Regions from separate parts of the Streptomyces sirii genome, predicted to be linked through region 2. Evidence: riboswitches for the same ligand, from Rfam matches in the RefSeq annotation. Region 2 holds a riboswitch; each other region holds the start of a gene.
The links. Region 2 has a riboswitch for S-adenosylmethionine ahead of thrC (threonine synthase). Riboswitches for the same ligand answer to the same signal wherever they lie in the genome.

Region 1: linked by a shared signal. The riboswitch ahead of WAB15_RS12065 (aminotransferase class V-fold PLP-dependent enzyme) and the one ahead of thrC (threonine synthase) in region 2 are both predicted to bind S-adenosylmethionine.
Region 3: linked by a shared signal. The riboswitch ahead of WAB15_RS03185 (amino acid ABC transporter permease) and the one ahead of thrC (threonine synthase) in region 2 are both predicted to bind S-adenosylmethionine.

What each region holds. Positions count from the first base shown of each region.
Region 1 is NZ_CP147982.1:2,661,546-2,667,137, reverse strand. It holds gene WAB15_RS12075 (cytochrome bc complex cytochrome b subunit) at 1-1,010, shown strand, start outside; gene trpD (anthranilate phosphoribosyltransferase) at 1,151-2,215, shown strand; SAM riboswitch class IV at 2,332-2,449, shown strand; gene WAB15_RS12065 (aminotransferase class V-fold PLP-dependent enzyme) at 2,631-4,004, shown strand; gene WAB15_RS12060 (Lrp/AsnC family transcriptional regulator) at 4,417-4,698, opposite strand; gene WAB15_RS12055 (rhomboid family intramembrane serine protease) at 4,695-5,375, opposite strand.
Region 2 is NZ_CP147982.1:5,447,017-5,452,608, forward strand. It holds gene WAB15_RS24705 (polysaccharide deacetylase family protein) at 1-383, opposite strand, end outside; gene WAB15_RS24710 (trehalose-6-phosphate synthase) at 561-2,000, opposite strand; gene WAB15_RS24715 (glucosyl-3-phosphoglycerate synthase) at 2,049-3,005, opposite strand; SAM riboswitch class I at 3,204-3,353, shown strand; gene thrC (threonine synthase) at 3,371-4,663, shown strand; gene WAB15_RS24725 (MoaD/ThiS family protein) at 4,721-4,999, shown strand; gene WAB15_RS24730 (cold-shock protein) at 5,480-5,592, shown strand, end outside.
Region 3 is NZ_CP147982.1:679,597-685,188, forward strand. It holds gene WAB15_RS03170 (macrolide family glycosyltransferase) at 1-206, shown strand, start outside; gene WAB15_RS03175 (tRNA-dependent cyclodipeptide synthase) at 415-1,128, shown strand; gene WAB15_RS03180 (cytochrome P450) at 1,125-2,312, shown strand; SAM riboswitch class IV at 2,467-2,575, shown strand; gene WAB15_RS03185 (amino acid ABC transporter permease) at 2,928-3,980, shown strand; gene WAB15_RS03190 (amino acid ABC transporter ATP-binding protein) at 4,052-4,816, shown strand; gene WAB15_RS03195 (transporter substrate-binding domain-containing protein) at 4,898-5,592, shown strand, end outside.

The DNA of each region.
Region 1 (5,592 bases), 2.8 Mb from region 2:
ACATCATCCCGAGGTTCTTCACGGTGCACGTGCTGCTGCTGCCGGGCATCATGCTCGGCCTGCTGGTGGCGCACCTGATCCTGGTCTTCTACCACAAGCACACCCAGTTCCCGGGTGCCGGCAAGACCAACAACAACGTCGTCGGCATGCCGCTGCTGCCGGTCTACATGGCCAAGGCCGGAGGCTTCTTCTTCCTGGTCTTCGGTGTGATCTCGGTGATCGCCGCGGTCGCCAGCATCAACCCGGTGTGGGCCATCGGCCCGTACCGGCCCGACCAGGTCTCCACGGGCGCCCAGCCCGACTGGTACATGGGCTTCGCCGAGGGCCTGGTCCGCGTCATGCCGGGCTGGGAGTGGAACTTCTGGGGCCACACCGTCAACTTCGGTGTGCTGATCCCGATCGTGATCTTCCCGCTGGTCCTGGTCGCCATCGCGGTCTACCCGTTCGTCGAGTCCTGGGTCCGCGGCGACAAGCGCGAGCACCACATCCTGGACCGCCCGCGCAACGTCCCCACCCGCACCGGCTTCGGTGTGGCCTGGCTGGTCGCGTACTTCGTGATGCTGATCGGCGGCGGCAACGACCTGTGGGCGACGCACTTCCACCTGTCGCTCAACTCCCTCACCTGGTTCGTCCGGATCGGCTTCTTCGTCCTTCCGGTGCTGGCCTTCATCGCCACCAAGCGGATCTGCCTGGGTCTGCAGCGGCGCGACAAGGACAAGGTGCTGCACGGCCGCGAGTCCGGCATCATCAAGCGCCTGCCGCACGGTGAGTTCATCGAGGTCCACGAGCCGCTCGACCAGGAGCAGCTGCACCTGCTGACGCAGCACGAGCAGCCCAAGCCGCTCGAGCTGGGCCCGGAGGTCGACGAGAACGGCGTCAAGCGCAAGATCAAGCGCTCGCAGAAGCTGCGCGCCAAGCTCTCGAAGTCCTACTACGGCGAGGACAGCGTCATCGCCAAGCCGACGGTCGAGGAGTACCAGGAGATCACCAGCGGCCACGGCCACCACTGATCCCCTCGGTGCCTCGTAGCGCACCGTAGGCAGTACGCCACCCAGAGGGCCCCGTCCGGCGATCGGACGGGGCCCTCCGGCATGCCCGGCGGGTCGATAGGGTGACGGCATAGGCAGGAAACACACCAGGAGCGTGGACCATGAACGTTGTGACCCCGGCAGGCGGCGACAGCGTGGCGGCCCACACCTGGCCGGGCATCCTCAACGCCCTCCTCGACGGCCGCGACCTCAGCGCGGACGACACCGCCTGGGCGATGGACAAGATCATGCGGGGCGAGGCCAGCGACGCCCAGATCGCCGGTTTCGCGGTGGCGCTGCGGGCCAAGGGCGAGACCGTCGCGGAGATCTCCGGCCTGGTCCGCACCATGTACGCGCACGCCCGGCTGATCGAGGTCCCCGGCCCCAGCGTCGACATCGTCGGCACCGGCGGCGACGGCGCCAAGACCGTCAACATCTCCACGATGTCCTCGATCGTGGTGGCCGGCACCGGCGCGAAGGTCGTCAAGCACGGCAACCGCGCGGCGTCCTCGGCCAGCGGAGCCTCCGACGTCCTGGAGAAGCTCGGCGTCAACCTCGACCTCACCCCGCAGCGGGTCGCCGAGGTCGCGCAGGAGGCGGGCATCACCTTCTGCTTCGCGGTGAAGTTCCACCCCTCGCTGCGGCACGTCGCCAACGCCCGGGGCCAGCTCGGCATCCGCACGACCTTCAACGTGCTGGGCCCGCTGACCAACCCCGCGAAGGTCCGCGCCCAGGCGACCGGCGTCGCCGACGCCCGGATGGCGCCGATCCTGGCCGGCGTGCTCGCCGAGCGCGGCTCCTCGGCGTTGGTCTTCCGCGGCGACGACGGCCTGGACGAGTTGACCACGACCGCGACCTCCCGGGTGTGGGTCGTACGGGACGGAGCGGTGCGCGAGGAGGCCTTCGACCCGCGGGACGTGGGCATCGAGCTGGTGCCGGTGGAGGCCCTGCGCGGCGCGGACGCCTCGTACAACGCGGAGGTGGCCCGCCGGTTGCTGGACGGCGAGACCGGGCCGGTGCGTGATGCCGTGCTGCTGAACGCCGCGGCCGCGCTGGTCGCGCTGGAGCCGGGCGACGGCCCCTTGGCGGAGCAGATCCGCGCGGGCATCGAGAAGGCCGCCGCCTCGATCGACTCCGGCGCCGCCAAGCGGGCGCTGGAGCGGTGGGTGTCCGCCAGCAACGCATGAGCGGCCAGCGGGTGTCTTGAAGACACCCCCTGGTCACACAGAGTGTGACGCAGGCCCCAGTCCGTCATACGGACCGGGGCTTGCGCGTTGTTGATCGTGTGGCATGATGCTGCGCAGGTCACGAGTGACAGCGACACAGGCCCCGGCCCGCTGTCCGGCAACCCTCCTTCCGTGGCGGGGTGCCCCGGGTGATGACCAGGCCGCAGGCAGCGAGGTCTGCGGCAAGCGCGGATCCCTCGCCAGGGGTCCTGGTCCCCGAGGGAGAACTTCCGTGAATCAGCGAATGCGATAGGGCCCGACGGCCCCTTTTCCGCACCCCTTTTCCTTTCACGCTGCGGCGCCCCGGCATTGCGCTGTGACGCACCCAGACGCGCCCGCCCGCAGCGAATTCGCTTGCCTCTCACGGGAGTTCGCCATGTCTGTTTCCGCCGTTGCCGCCGACAGCTCCGTTTGTGCCCCGCTGCCGGTTCTGGGACGCGATGTCCTGGTCCCGCTCGTGACCGGCGGCGAGGTCGACTACGCCGCGCTCGACTACGCCGCCAGCGCGCCGGCCCTCCAGCGGGTCTGGGACGACGTGGCCGCCTACGCCCCGTACTACGGCAGCGTGCACCGCGGCGCCGGATACCTCTCCCAGCTCTCCACCGACCTCTTCGAGAACAGCCGCCGGACCATCGCCGAGTTCCTCGGCTGCCGAGCCGGAGACCAGGTGGTCTTCACCCGCTCCACCACCGACTCGCTCAACCTCCTCGCCGCCGTACTCCCGCGCGGTACCCGGGTGTTCGTCTTCGAGACCGAGCACCACGCCTCGCTGCTGCCCTGGGAGCAGCGCGCGGACGTCACGGTGACGTATCTGAACGCGCCGCGCACCCCGCAGCAGGCGGTGGACACCCTGGAGAAGGCGCTCGCCGAGCGCGAGCCCTACGGGCCGGCGCTGGTGTGCGTGACCGGTGCGTCCAATGTGACCGGTGAGCTGTGGCCGGTACGGGAACTGGCGGCCGCGGCCCACGCCCACGGCGCGCGGATTGTGCTGGACGCGGCGCAGCTCGCCCCGCACCACCCCCTCGACATCGCCGAGCTGGACGCCGACTGGGTCGCCTTCTCCGGCCACAAGCTGTACGCGCCGTTCGGTGCAGGGGTGCTGGCCGGCCGCGCGGACTGGCTGCAGGACGCCGAGCCGTACCTGGCGGGCGGCGGCGCCAGCCGCAGGGTCTCCCGGCGCACCGACGGCGGCGTGGACGTCGAGTGGCACAGCACCGCGGCCCGGCACGAGGCCGGCTCGCCCAACGTCATCGGCGCCTACGCGATCGCCTCCGCCTGCCAGGCGCTGACCGAGGCCGGCTTCGACACCCTGGTCGCCCGCGAGCAGGCGCTGATCGCCCGGGTGCGGGAGGGCCTGGCCGAGGTGCCCGAGGTCAAGGTGCTCTCCCTCTTCGGCGACGAGGCGCCGAGGGTGGGCGTGCTCTCGTTCGTCGTCGAGGGCTGGAACAGCTCGCACTTCGCCGCCGCGCTGTCGGCCGAGTACGGCATCGGCGTGCGCGACGGCCTGTTCTGCGCGCACCCGCTCGTACGGACCCTGCTGGGCAGCGAGCCGCAGGACCCGGGGGAGTGCGGCGCCCCGGAGGCGGCCCCCGGCGAGCGGTCCCTGAACGCCATCCGCGTCAGCCTGGGCGTCGGCACCCCCGAGGAGCACGTCGACCGCTTCGTCCACGCGGTACAGGAACTGGTGACCAACGGGGCCCGCTGGAACTACCGCACGGAGGACGGCCGTTGCGTACCCGCGTCTCTTTGACGCGGGGAGCCGTCCCACGTTGTCGGCTTTCCCGCCGTGGTGGTTTCGCTTGGTTCGCCTGCGGCGGGCTTGTTGCCGCTGCGCGGGGCTGTTCGGCTGCCGGTGACGGGCCGGAGGGGTAGGGGTGTGGGACTGCTGCGCTTTACGTCCCACACCCCTACCCCTCCGGCCCGCCCCCTCCCGTAGTGGGTGGGGGAAGAACGGTGGGGGTGGACGTCAGCTTTCGTGTGCAGGTAGTCGACGGATTTGGCCCGCCCCCACCGGGCCTTCCCACTCCCACCCACGGGAGGGGACAGACCGTAGGACGGAGTCCGTAGGGCTGTCACCGCACCCGACAACACCACGCCCGCCGCCAGGCGCAACGGCGAACAACCACCACGGCGGGACAGCCGAAAGCGTGGGGAAAAACGGGCTAGGCATCCAGCCCGATCGCGAACGCCGCCTCCAAGTCGTGCTGGGAGTACGTGCGGAAGGCGATGTGCGTCTCGGTGGAGGCGACGCCGGGGACCTTGCTGATGCGGCCGGGGATGACGTCCGCCAGGTCGTCGTGGGCGGAGACCCGGACCATGGCGATGAGGTCGTGGGCGCCGGTGACCGAGTAGACCTCGCTGACGCCGTCCAGTGCGGCGATCTTCTCGGCGATCTCCGGGATCTGGTCCACGCTGGTCTTGATGAGCACGATCGACGTGATCACGGCTGGCTCTCTCCCTCGGTCGCCGGGTCATTCGCCCTGGTGGCCCCCACACTATCCCTCCGGTAGCGGACCCAGGCGTACAGAAAGCCGAGCGTGAAGCCGAGGACGTGTGCGAGGTAGGCGACGCCGGGTCCGCGGGGGTCGTCCTGGGCGGCCTGCCACTGGAGGAAGAACCAGAACAGCAGCACGATCCAGGCGGGAAAGCGCAGCGGAAGGAAGAACAGGAACGGGAAGACGCTGGTGACCCGGGCCCTGGGAAAGAGGTAGAGGAAGGCGCCCAGGACGCCGGCGATGGAGCCGGAGGCGCCCACCAGCGTCTGGCCCGAGGAGGCGTGCGCGGCCGCGTAGCCGAGCAGCGCCAGGTAGCCGATGATGAGGTAGAAGGCGGCGAACGGCAGCCGGCCCATCCGCGCCTCGGCCATCCCGCCGAAGACGTACAGAAACAGTATGTTGCCGAGCAGATGCAGCCAGCTGCCGTGCACGAACAGCGCGGTGAGCGGAGTGATCAGCGCCCGCAGTGAACCGCTCCAGAGCTCCAGCGGGATCACGCCCCACCGCTCGAAGTACGCGGTCTGCGCTTTCAGCAGGGCGTCGCCGGTGCCGTACATCCGGTTCAGGGTGCAGACGGGGCCGGTCACGAAGACCACGCAGCACAGGCCGATCAGCACATTCGTCAGCCGCGAGAACACCGCGGTCAGGGACCGGGGGTGCGGCGGGCGGGGGAGGAGGCCGGATGGACGGGGCGAATCGGCGCGCGCGGAGCGCGGAGTACGGGGTGAACGGGGAGGAGGAGCCGGCGCCGTCATGAAGTGATCATGGCGTAATGCGGGCAATCGGGACAGAGTGCCTCGCCGCGTCCCGGCTCCTGGGCGGGGCCCGCATCGGCCCCCCATC
Region 2 (5,592 bases):
TGGGCGAGCCACGCCCAGTCGCGGGCCCGGCCCGCTTCGACGATCTGCGGATAGCGTTCGCCGGCGTCGGAGTTGAGCAGCACGCTGGCGCGTATCCGGTGGCGGTCGAGGCTCTCGATCAGCCGCCAGACGCCGACCCGGGGGCCGTAGTCGCGCCAGCCGTAGTTCAGCGGGTCCGGGGTCAGTTCCGCGGTGCCCGGGAAGGTGCTCGTCGACGGGCGGTCGATCCGGTAGTGCTCGATGTTCAGGCCCACGTAGAAGGCGACCCGGGCGCCGCCCGGCCACCGGATCGGTGCGCGATCGACTATCGGGCTGTAGTCGTAGAGGTCGTTTTCCCTGGGCTGATCGGCTACGGGTCGGTCAGCCAGGAGCCGGTGGTTCATCGCTCTTGCCTCGCCTCTGTTCGGGTGCGTACTGGTGGCGTGCTTCCTGGTACGCAGCCTCGAACCTTCACATCGATGTGAAGCTCAAGGTGGTGAGGGGTGACGCCGGTCACAGTCCCCGGCGGGCTACCCGGCAGGGAGGCCCCCGACGCCCAGCCGGGCGCCCCCGTCCTCGTCTCAGCCCCGCAACGCCCGCAGCTGCTTGAGGAACCACTGGGCCGGCGGCAGTGCGGTGGCGGCCGCCGCCAGTCGCGCCGTGCGCTCGCCGCGTTCCCCGGCGTCCATCGAGAGCGCCTCGTGCAGCGCCCGCGCCGTGCCGCTGACGTCGTACGGGTTGACGGTCAGGGCGTGGCCGCCCAGCTCCTCGTGCGCGCCGGCCTCCCGTGACAGCACCAGTGCGCAGCCCTGCTCCGACACCACCGGGATCTCCTTGGCGACGAGGTTCATCCCGTCCCGGATCGGGTTCACCAGTGCCACGTCCGCCAGGCGGTAGGCGGCCAGCGACCGTGCGAAGTCGTCCTTCACATGCAGGACGACCGGACGCCAGGTGTCCGTCCCGTACTCGGAGTTGATCTCCTCGGAGAGCCGGCCGACGGCCGCCGTGTACTCCCGGTAGACGGCCAGGTCCTGGCGCGAGGGGTAGGCGAAGGCGATATGCACCACGCGCTCGCGCCACGACGGCTCCTCCGCCAGCAGCTGCCGGTAGGCCAGCAGGCCGCGGACGATGTTCTTCGACAGTTCGGTCCGGTCCACCCGGACGATGGTCTTGCGCGCCGTCCCGTCGGGCCCGGTGCCGATCTGCTCGCGCAGGGTGGCCAGCCGCTCCTCGACATCCGCCCGCCGCGACCGCTCCAGCAGGAAGTCGGCGTCCGCCCCGAGCCCGTACGCACCGATCCGGGTGCCCCCGGTGCCGCCGGTGACCTCGGCGCAGCACGCGGTGAACGCGTCCGCCCACCGGTGGGTGAGGAACCCCAGCTGATCGGCGCCCAGCATGCCCTCCAGCAGCTGCCGCGCCACCTCGTCCGGCAGCATCCGGAAGTAGTCCGGCGGCGCCCACGGCGTGTGGGAGAAGTGCGCGATGCGCACGTCGGGCCGCAGCGCACGCAGCATCCCCGGCACCAGCGCCAGGTGGTAGTCCTGCACCAGCACCGCCGCCCCCTCGGCGGCCTCGTCGGCGAGGGCCCGGGCGAAGGCGCGGTTGTACGTCTCGTACGCGCCCCACTGCTGCCGGAACCCGGCGTCGAAGACCGGCTCCAGCGGCGTCTGGTAGAGCATGTGGTGGACGAACCACAGCACCGAGTTCGCGATGCCGTTGTAGGCGTCGGCGTGCACCTGAGACGGGATGTCCAGCATGCGGACGCGCTGTCCGCCGGTGTCCTCCGGCGCCAGGGTGCCCCCGGTCCGGCGTACGGCCTCCCGGTCCCCGTCACCGAGCGCCGCGCACACCCACACCGCGTTCGTGTCGGGGCCGATGGCCGACAGCCCGGACACCAGCCCGCCCCCGCCCCGCTTGGCGCCGAGCGCCCCGTCCTCCCCCACGGCGTACGACACCGGCCCGCGATTGGACGCGACGAGAACCTCGGCACCTGCCCGGACCGCACTGCGCTCGGAGACCATGTCGCGACATTAACCCGCCGCAGAACCGCGCAAACGTACGGACACGGGTCAGGCCGCCCGCCGCGCCGCGTACTCCGGTATTTCGGCCATGGGCGGCCGCTCCTCGGTGTCCACGTCCGTGGTGCGGGGGACGAAGCCCTCCTCGCCGCGGTCGAATTGGGTGAGCCGGGGGCGCACCAGGTGGCCGCGGGCGAGGCGGAGCTGGGCGGTGCGGTAGATGGCGGCCGCCATCCGGCCGAGGGCCTGGCCGCCCTGGTGGCGGTGCCTGCGTACGCCGACGTCCACCTGGGCGAGCGCGTCGAGGCCGACGGTGTGCAGGGCGTCGACGAGCAGGCCGAGCTCGACGCCGTAGCCGACCGGGAAGGGCAGACGCTCCAGCAGCGAGCGCCGGGCCGCGTACTCGCCGCCCAGGGGCTGGACGAAGCCGGCCAGCTGCGGCCAGTGGAGGTTCAGCAGCGGGCGGGCGACCAGTTCGGTGACCCGTCCGCCCTGCTCGCCCGGGCGACCGCCGGTCTCCAGGGGGCGGTCGTACATCGCCTTGACGAAGTGGACGTCGGGGTCGGTCAGCAGCGGGCCGACGATCCCGGACACGAAGGTGGCGGAGAACTCCCGCAGGTCCGCGTCGACGAAGCAGATGATGTCGCCGGTGGTGACCAGCAGCGAGCGCCACAGGACCTCGCCCTTGCCGGGCAGCGCGGGCAGCCGGGGCAGAACGGTGTCGCGGTGGACGACCCGGGCGCCGGCCGCGGCCGCGACCTCGGCGGTGCGGTCGGTGGACCCGGAGTCCAGCACCACCAGCTCGTCGACCAGGGGGACGGCGCCGCTCATCAGCTCGGCGCGGATCGCGGCCACGATCGCGCCGACCGTGGCCTCCTCGTCCAGCGCGGGCAGCACGACGCTGACCGTACGGCCCGTCTGGCGCTTGGCCTCCAGCAGCTGCTCCAGCGGACGGTCCGCGGCCGACCAGGAGCGGCTGCTCAGCCAGCGCTCCACCTCTTCCAGCACGTCTACGACTCCTCGGTGGCCGCCGGTGCCGCGACCGGTAGGCAATCCATCGTGTGGGCCATTCTGTGATCCATCTCGCGGTTCGGACGACTATCTCAACTGTCAGTGCCTTCGGTTACAGTCTTGAACAACGCGGATGGCCGTCGCATGTCGGGGTCGCCGCGCCACAAACGCCTGGGTTTCGCCCCAGCGCCATACCGCTCATCCAGAGGGGCAGAGGGAAACGGCCCGTTGAAGCCCCGGCAACCCTCCAGTCGGTCTCCGTCGCGATCATCGCGCGCGAGGCTCCCGGCTAGGGAAGGTGCCAAATCCGTCTCATGGCGAGATGCGCCATGAGGAAGATGAGGAGAAAGGGCCTCGCCTCCATGGCTGTGTACAGCACCGAAGTCACCGAAAACGCCTCCCCCGTCGCTCTGGGGCCCGCCGTCGCGCTGTCCTGCCGCGAGTGCGGTGAGCGCTTCGACCTGGGGCCGCTCTTCGCCTGCTCGAGTTGTTTCGGGCCGCTGGAGGTGGCGTACGAGCTGCCGAGCGGCGACCCCGAGGCCCTGCGCAAGCAGATCGAGGCCGGTCCGGACAACATCTGGCGCTACGCCCCGCTGCTGCCCGTCCCCGCCGACGTGGCGGACAAGCCGAATCTGAACCCCGGCGGCACCAAGCTCGTCAAGGCCGACCGGCTCGCCGCCGAGCTGGGCGTCACCGGCGCCCTCTACGTCAAGGACGACTCCGGCAACCCGACGCACTCCTTCAAGGACCGGGTCGTCGCGATCGCCGTCGAGGCCGCCCGCGCCTTCGGCTTCACGACGCTGTCCTGCTCCTCCACGGGCAACCTCGCCGGCGCGGTCGGCGCCGCGGCCCGCCGCGCGGGCTTCAAGTCCTGCGTGTTCATCCCGCACGACCTGGAGGCCGGCAAGGTCGTCATGGCCGCCGTCTACGGCGGCGACCTGGTCGGCATCGAGGGCAACTACGACGACGTCAACCGCTTCTGCTCGGAGCTCATCGGCGACCCGCTGGGCGAGGGCTGGGGCTTCGTCAACGTCAACCTCCGCCCCTATTACGGCGAGGGCTCCAAGACGCTGGCGTACGAGATCTGCGAGCAGCTGGGCTGGCGGCTCCCGGACCAGATCGTCATCCCCGTCGCGTCCGGCTCGCAGCTGACGAAGATCGACAAGGGGCTCAAGGAGCTGATCGCCCTCGGGCTGGTCGAGGATCGGCCGTACCGGATCTTCGGTGCCCAGGCGGAGGGCTGCTCGCCGGTGTCGACGGCCTTCAAGGCCGGGCACGACGTCGTGCGCCCGCAGAAGCCGAACACCATCGCCAAGTCGCTGGCGATCGGCAATCCGGCCGACGGCCCGTATGTGCTCGACATCGCGCGCCGTACGGGCGGTGCGGTGGAGCACGTCGACGACGAGCAGGTCGTGGACGCGATCAAGCTGCTGGCCCGGACGGAGGGGATCTTCGCGGAGACCGCGGGCGGTGTGACCGTCGGCGTCACCAGGAAGCTGATCGAGGACGGTGTGCTCGACCCGTCCCTGACCACCGTCGTCCTCAACACGGGTGACGGCCTCAAGACGCTTGACGCCGTCGCGCCGACGTCCGGGCCCACGGCCACGATCCGCCCGAGTCTGGACGCGTTCCGCGAGGCCGGCCTGGCAGGCTGAGCCACGGCTCCACGCACCCGTACCCGTACTCCCCCAACCTGTCCGGAAGGCAGAACCATGAGCGTCAAGGTCCGCATCCCCACCATCCTCCGTACGTACACCGGTGGTGAGGCCGAGGTCACCGCCGAGGGCGCGACCCTCTCCGAGGTGATCGCCGACCTGGAGAAGAACCACCAGGGCATCGCGGCCCGTGTACTGGACGACGCCGGCAAGCTGCGCCGCTTCGTGAACGTCTACGTCAACGACGACGATGTGCGCTTCGAGCAGGGCCTGGAGACGCCGACGCCGGACGGTGCGGGCGTCTCCATCATCCCGGCGGTCGCCGGCGGCTGCTGAGAACGTGCCCGGTGGCCGTCGATCGGTCTCCACCGATCGACCACCAGGGGCGCTAATTTGCGCCATCTCTTCACCCACTTGACCGGAATTGCCCCGTCCGTTGAAATCGGACGGGGCAATTCCGCTTAGTGAAAGGGGATACCATTGTGGTGATCCCCGTTCCGGATAACTCCGCGCACGTGCCGAACGCATAGGAAACCGCGGAGAGTTGTGCTCAAAGTGTGTGCGGCATTTGTCGCTTACGTGAGCTATGCCCGGCCCGACTTGCCCCGGAGAAACGGGATTTCATCGCCTATTGCCGATTCCGCGGCGCCAGAATTCTCGTCCGATTGACCTGTTGCGCTGGGCATCGGTGCAGATACATTCAGCGGCGGTCGACGCGTTCCGGCGCACACCCCACGGGCCATTTCGCGGGGTGAGGTCTGACCCGGGTCCGCGGAGTGCGGTCCTGCGCAAGGGCCAGTAATAGGGGAGTTAGGCATGGCTCAGGGCACCGTCAAGTGGTTCAACGCGGAGAAGGGGTACGGCTTCATCGCGGTCGACGGTGGTGCGGATGTATTCGTCCACTACAGCGCGATTCAGATGGACGGCTA
Region 3 (5,592 bases), 4.8 Mb from region 2:
TCGTCGAACTGGGTGTCGCCCGCCGGATCGACTCCGCGAACGTCACGGCGGCCGCGCTCCGTACGGCCCTGATGGAACTCATCGGCGATCCACAGGTCGCCGCGCGCTCGGCATGGCTGTGGGCCGAGGTGCGCACCGAGGGCGGCACCCGCCGGGCCGTGGAGCTGATCGAGCAGCAGCTGGCAGGGGAGCGAGTGGGCCGCTAACGCGGGGCAGACGGCTTCGCGACGAGCTCGTTCGCGGCCACCAGGCCACGCTTGTGAACGCCATATGAACCAACTAGGCGCTCTGACCTGCGAGTTACCGCCTAGTTCGGCATCATCCGGAACCGACAGTCGGGTAGGTTTCCGGTGTCGCCGCCACACCGGGAACACGGGGTTCCCAGGGACTAGCGGCACGTAGGGACATCGTCTCTTGACGACAGCGACCGAGGTTTTTCACGTCCGTCCGTACACCCCGCACTGCCAGGTCATCACCGACGAAGGTGATCACGCCGTCATCGGCATCTCTCCGGGGAACTCCTACTTCACCCATCACAGAGTCCTCGGCCTCGCCGCCTGGGGACTGGAGAACTTCCGTCAGGTCGATCTGATCTACACGGATCTGCATGTCGCCGACATGTACGAAGCACTCGGATACCCGGCTGTAGAGGCCCAGCGCAAGGCGGTGAAGAACCTGCGCGGTGTACGGGCCAAGGTGACCGCCGCCGTTGCCTCGCTCGACCCGGACGGCACCAGGCTCCGCGGCCGCCCCATGTCCGCACTGCTGGACATCCCCGCTTATCGGGTCATACGCGAGAGCCTCGACGACCGGCTGTCCGCCGACCCGGCGTTCCGCGAGGTCTGTGATCAGCTCGTGGTCCGGTTCCTCACCAGCAAGGTTCTCAACGGGAAGCAGCCCACGGACCGTCAGCGCCAGGTCTGCCGCGACTACATCTGCGCCGAGGCGCCGCTGTTCATCGACACCCCCGCAATCATGGGCGTCCCCTCCTCGCTCAACTGCTACCACCAGGCACTGCCGATGGCCGATCTCCTCTACTCACGCGGGCACGGCCTGCGCGCCACACGCAACCAGGGCCACGCCGTGATAACCCCCGCCGGCACGATGACCGAAGGACGCGACCAGTGACGACCGCCCCGCCCTTGATCGACTTCCCGTTCTCCCCGCGCGGCGACCGCCTCCCTCCGGAGATCGAGCGGCTTCGCGCCACCCCGGTCACACGGGTGCGCACCATCGCCGGGGACGAGGCGTGGCTCGTCTCCTCCTACGAGCTGTGCAAGCAGGTGCTCGAAGACCCCCGCTTCAGCCTCAAGGACACCTCCGCTCCCGGCGTCCCCCGGCAGTACGCGCTGACCATCCCGCCCGAGGTGGTCAACAACATGGGCAACATCACCGGCGCCGGACTACGGAAGGCCGTACTCAAGGCGATCAATCCCAAGGCCGGCGGCCTGACGGAGTGGATGGCCGACCACGCCGCCCATCTGGTCGACGGCCTCCTCGACTACGGCCCGCCGGTCGACCTGCGCGGACGGTTCGCCAACCCCTACGCCGAGCACCTCCACTGCCACCTCCTCGGTGTCCCCCGCGACGACGCACCGCTGCTGGCGTCCAGTCTCGATATCGCGTTCATGAACTCGGCATGCCCCATCACCGGGGCACGCCTGAACTGGGACCGGGACATCGCCTATATGGCCGGACGGCTCAACGACCCCGCCACCGACGGGCTCATGGCCGAACTCGCCGCCCTCCGTGGCGATCCCGACTATGCGCACCTCACCGACGAGATGCTCGCCACCGTCGGTGTCACCATGTTCGGCGCCGGAGTCATCTCCACCATGGGCGCCTTGACCATGGCAGTGTTCACGCTCCTCCAGAACCCTGAAGTGTGGCGGCAGTTGTGCGCGGAGCCCGGCAGGATACCGTCCGCCGTGGACGAGCTGCTGCGCGTGAACCTGTCCATCGCCGACGGGCTGCCCCGCCTGGCCATGGACGACATGCAGCTCGGCGACACAGAGATCAAGAAGGGCGAACTCGTCCTCGTCCTGGTCGAGGCCGCCAACACCGACGAGAGCGTGTTCCCCGACCCGCACACCATCGACATCGACCGGCCCAACGCGGCCGCTCACCTCTCGTTCGGCTACGGCGGGCACTACTGCCCCGCCGTCCCGCTCGGAAAGAAGCACATCGAGACGGCGATCCAGGCCCTCACCACCCGCCTGCCCGGCCTGCACCTGGCCGTCCCCGTCGACCAACTCGTCTGGCGCACCCGCTTCATGAAGCGCATCCCCGAACGCCTGCCGGTCGCCTGGTAGGAACAGCAGGAGTGCCGGCGTGCGTCGGCGCCCGGCACCACACGATGGCCCCGACCTGGGAGAGGTCGGGGCCATCGCTCCCGTTTCGCCGTCCCACAGGTCGGGCACTCTTTGACAAGCATGTCGGGGATCTGTCTAACCTACGCCTCAGATCGGTCATGAGCGTCAGCGACAAGCCCTGGCTTGCTGACCGGCAACCCTCGCGCCGCGGTGGGGTGCCCCAGGTGACGACCGGACCGGAAGACTTTCGGTAAGCGCGAGGCCCGCAGGGCCGGAACAGTGACGGTGACGGAATGTACGCAGCTTTCGGGACGGCCGCCTGGCGGCGCCGTGGCTGCCTGCTGCTGTGCGCGAACCGTTCGGTCGATCTGCTCCGCGTCAACAGCGCACTGTGTAGCGGCAGCTGAGCCGCGTCCGCCGTGCTGTCCGCCAAGGCTGACAGCCGCCGGCTGACGGTCTGCTGAATCTCTGATGCCCACCGCTGTCGCGGTGCGCGCCTTTCCTCCCCAGCCCCCGTTCCGTGCGTTCCTGCGCATCGCCACGCGGAGTCCCTTCGGCTCCGCGTGACGATGCCGCATCCGTGGTCCGGGGTGTCCGAACTCGCTGGAGCCCTCCATGAGTGAATCCCCTGGCGCCGCGGTGTCCCTCGCCTCAGCGCCTCCTGCCGAGGAGACCCCCGAAGCCTCCTCCGCGCCTCGTACCGTACGCACTGCCGAGGCCGAACGGTCGGACGACGTCTCCGCACCGCGGCCGCCGGCGGCACAGCGGGTGCTGCCGCTGCGCCGACCCGGCCGCTGGATCGCCACGGCGATCGTGCTGGTGCTGGCGGCCCAGATCGTCCACGGACTGGTGACCAACCCCTTCTATCAGTGGGACCGGTTCCAGTACTGGTTCCTGCGCCCGACGATCCTCGACGGTCTGCTCATCACCCTCGAAGTGACGGCGTACAGTGCCGTGCTCGGTCTGCTCGGCGGCATCGTGATCGCCCTCGGCAGGCTCTCCCGGAGCCCGGTGCTGCGAGCGGTCAGCTGGACCTACACATGGCTGTTCCGTTCGGTCCCGCTGATCGTGGTGCTGCTGTTCCTCTACAACTTCAGCGCGCTCTACAAGACGCTGAGCCTCGGGGTGCCGTTCGGGCCCGCCTTCTTCACCTTCGACGAGTCCCGACTCGCCACCGACATCGTCGTCGCGGTCGTCGGACTCAGCCTGAACGAGGCGGCGTACGCGTCGGAGGTGGTGCGGAGCGGCGTCCTCGCGGTCGACCAGGGGCAGCACGAGGCGGCCTCGGCACTCGGCCTGCCGAAGAGCTACCAGTTCACCAGGATCGTCTTTCCGCAGGCCCTGCGCTCCATCACCCCGAACTACGTCAACCTGCTGATCAGCCTCATCAAGAGCACCTCGCTCGTCTTCTACGTGTCGCTGCTCGATCTGTTCGGCTCGGCGCAGAGCATGGGCAGTACCTACCCGGGTGACATCGTCCCGCTGCTGCTGGTGGCCACCGTCTGGTACCTGATCCTCACGAGTGCGGTCTCCATCGTCCAGTTCTACGTCGAGCGGTACTTCTCCCGGGGCGCGACGCGCATCCTTCCGCCGACGCCGTTGCAGAGGGCGCGGACGGGTCTGCGTGATCTGCGCGCCCGAGCCACCCGACGGGAGGCGGCGATATGACCTCCGAGATCGCAGAGACCACCGAGGGCACCGGGTTCGCCGAGACCACGGACGCCACCGAGCACATCGGCATACGGCCGGCCGCGGTCGGGGTGCACGGCGTGCACAAGCGGTACGGCGCTCAACGGGTGCTGGACGGGGTCGAGTTGGCCGTACGGCCCGGCGAGGTCACGGTGATCCTCGGGCCGTCCGGGTCCGGCAAATCGACCCTGCTGCGGGTGATCAACCACCTGGAGAAGCCCGAGGTCGGGTACGTCAGCGTGAACGGTGAGCTGATCGGCGTGCGCCGGCATGGCGAGCTGCTCAAGGAGCTGAGCGAACGGGTCATCCTGGGCCAGCGCAGCCGGATCGGCTTTGTCTTCCAGAACTTCAACCTCTTCCCGCACCTGACCGCGCTGGACAATGTGGCCGCCGCTCCCGTGGCCACCGGGAAGCTGTCCAAGCCCGAGGCCCGGGAGCTGGCCCGCGAACTGCTCGTCCGGGTGGGCCTGGCCGACAAGGTCGGTGCCTATCCGCGGCAGCTGTCCGGCGGCCAGCAGCAGAGGGTGGCCATCGCCCGTGCGCTCGCCCTGCGGCCGGGGGTCATCCTCTTCGACGAACCCACCTCCGCGCTCGATCCCGAACTGGTCGGCGAGGTGCTGGCCGTCATCAAGGACCTGGCCACCAGCGGCACCACGCTCATCATCGTCACCCACGAGATCGGCTTCGCTCGTGAGGTCGCCGACCAGGTCGTCTTCCTCGACGAGGGACGGATCGTCGAACAGGGCCCGCCCACCGAGCTGTTGGACCACCCGAAACACGAGCGGACCAGGGACTTCCTGAGCAAGGTGCTCTGACCTCCGCCCCAGCGAATCCCCGCCCGCACCGGCAAAGCAACCCCCACGCCACCACAAACGCCCACCGAAGCAAGGACACCCATGCGCACCCTCAGCCTCCGCAGCAGACTCCTCCGCGGCCTCACCGCAAGCACCGCCGTCGCCACCCTTGCCAGCGGCCTCGCCGCCTGCGGGGGCAGCAGCGACGCGGCCGGTACGTCCGGCAGCAGGCCGCCTGGGACGGTCGTCGTGGGCGCTCTTTCCAACGGGGCCGGCAAGGAGACCGACCTCAAGGTCTCCGAGGTCAAGTCCATCAGCGCCGGGCTGCCCAAGTCGATCGCCAAGAAGGGCAGGCTGGTGATCGGCGTCGGTGCCCTGCCCGCCGGCTTCCCGCCGCTGGCCTACGTGGGCGAGGACCAGAAGAGCCTTACCGGGGCCGAGCCCGACTTCGGCCGACTGGTGGCCGCGGTCCTCGGGCTGAAGCCCGAGCTGAAGAACTCGACCTGGGAGAACATGTTCGTCGGCATCGACAGCGGCAAGGTCGACGTGGCCTTCGCCAACGTCACCGACACCGAGGAGCGCAAGAAGAAGTACGAGTTCGCTTCCTACCGGCAGGACAACGTGGCGTTCGAGGTGCCCAAGAAGAGCACCTGGAACTTCGACGGCGACTACGAGAACCTGGCCGGCAGGACGTTCTCGGTGAGCCGGGGCACCAACCAGGAGAAGATCCTGCTGGAGTGGAAGGCGAAGCTGAAGAAGCAGGGCAAGGACCTCACCGTCAAGTACTACCCGGACGC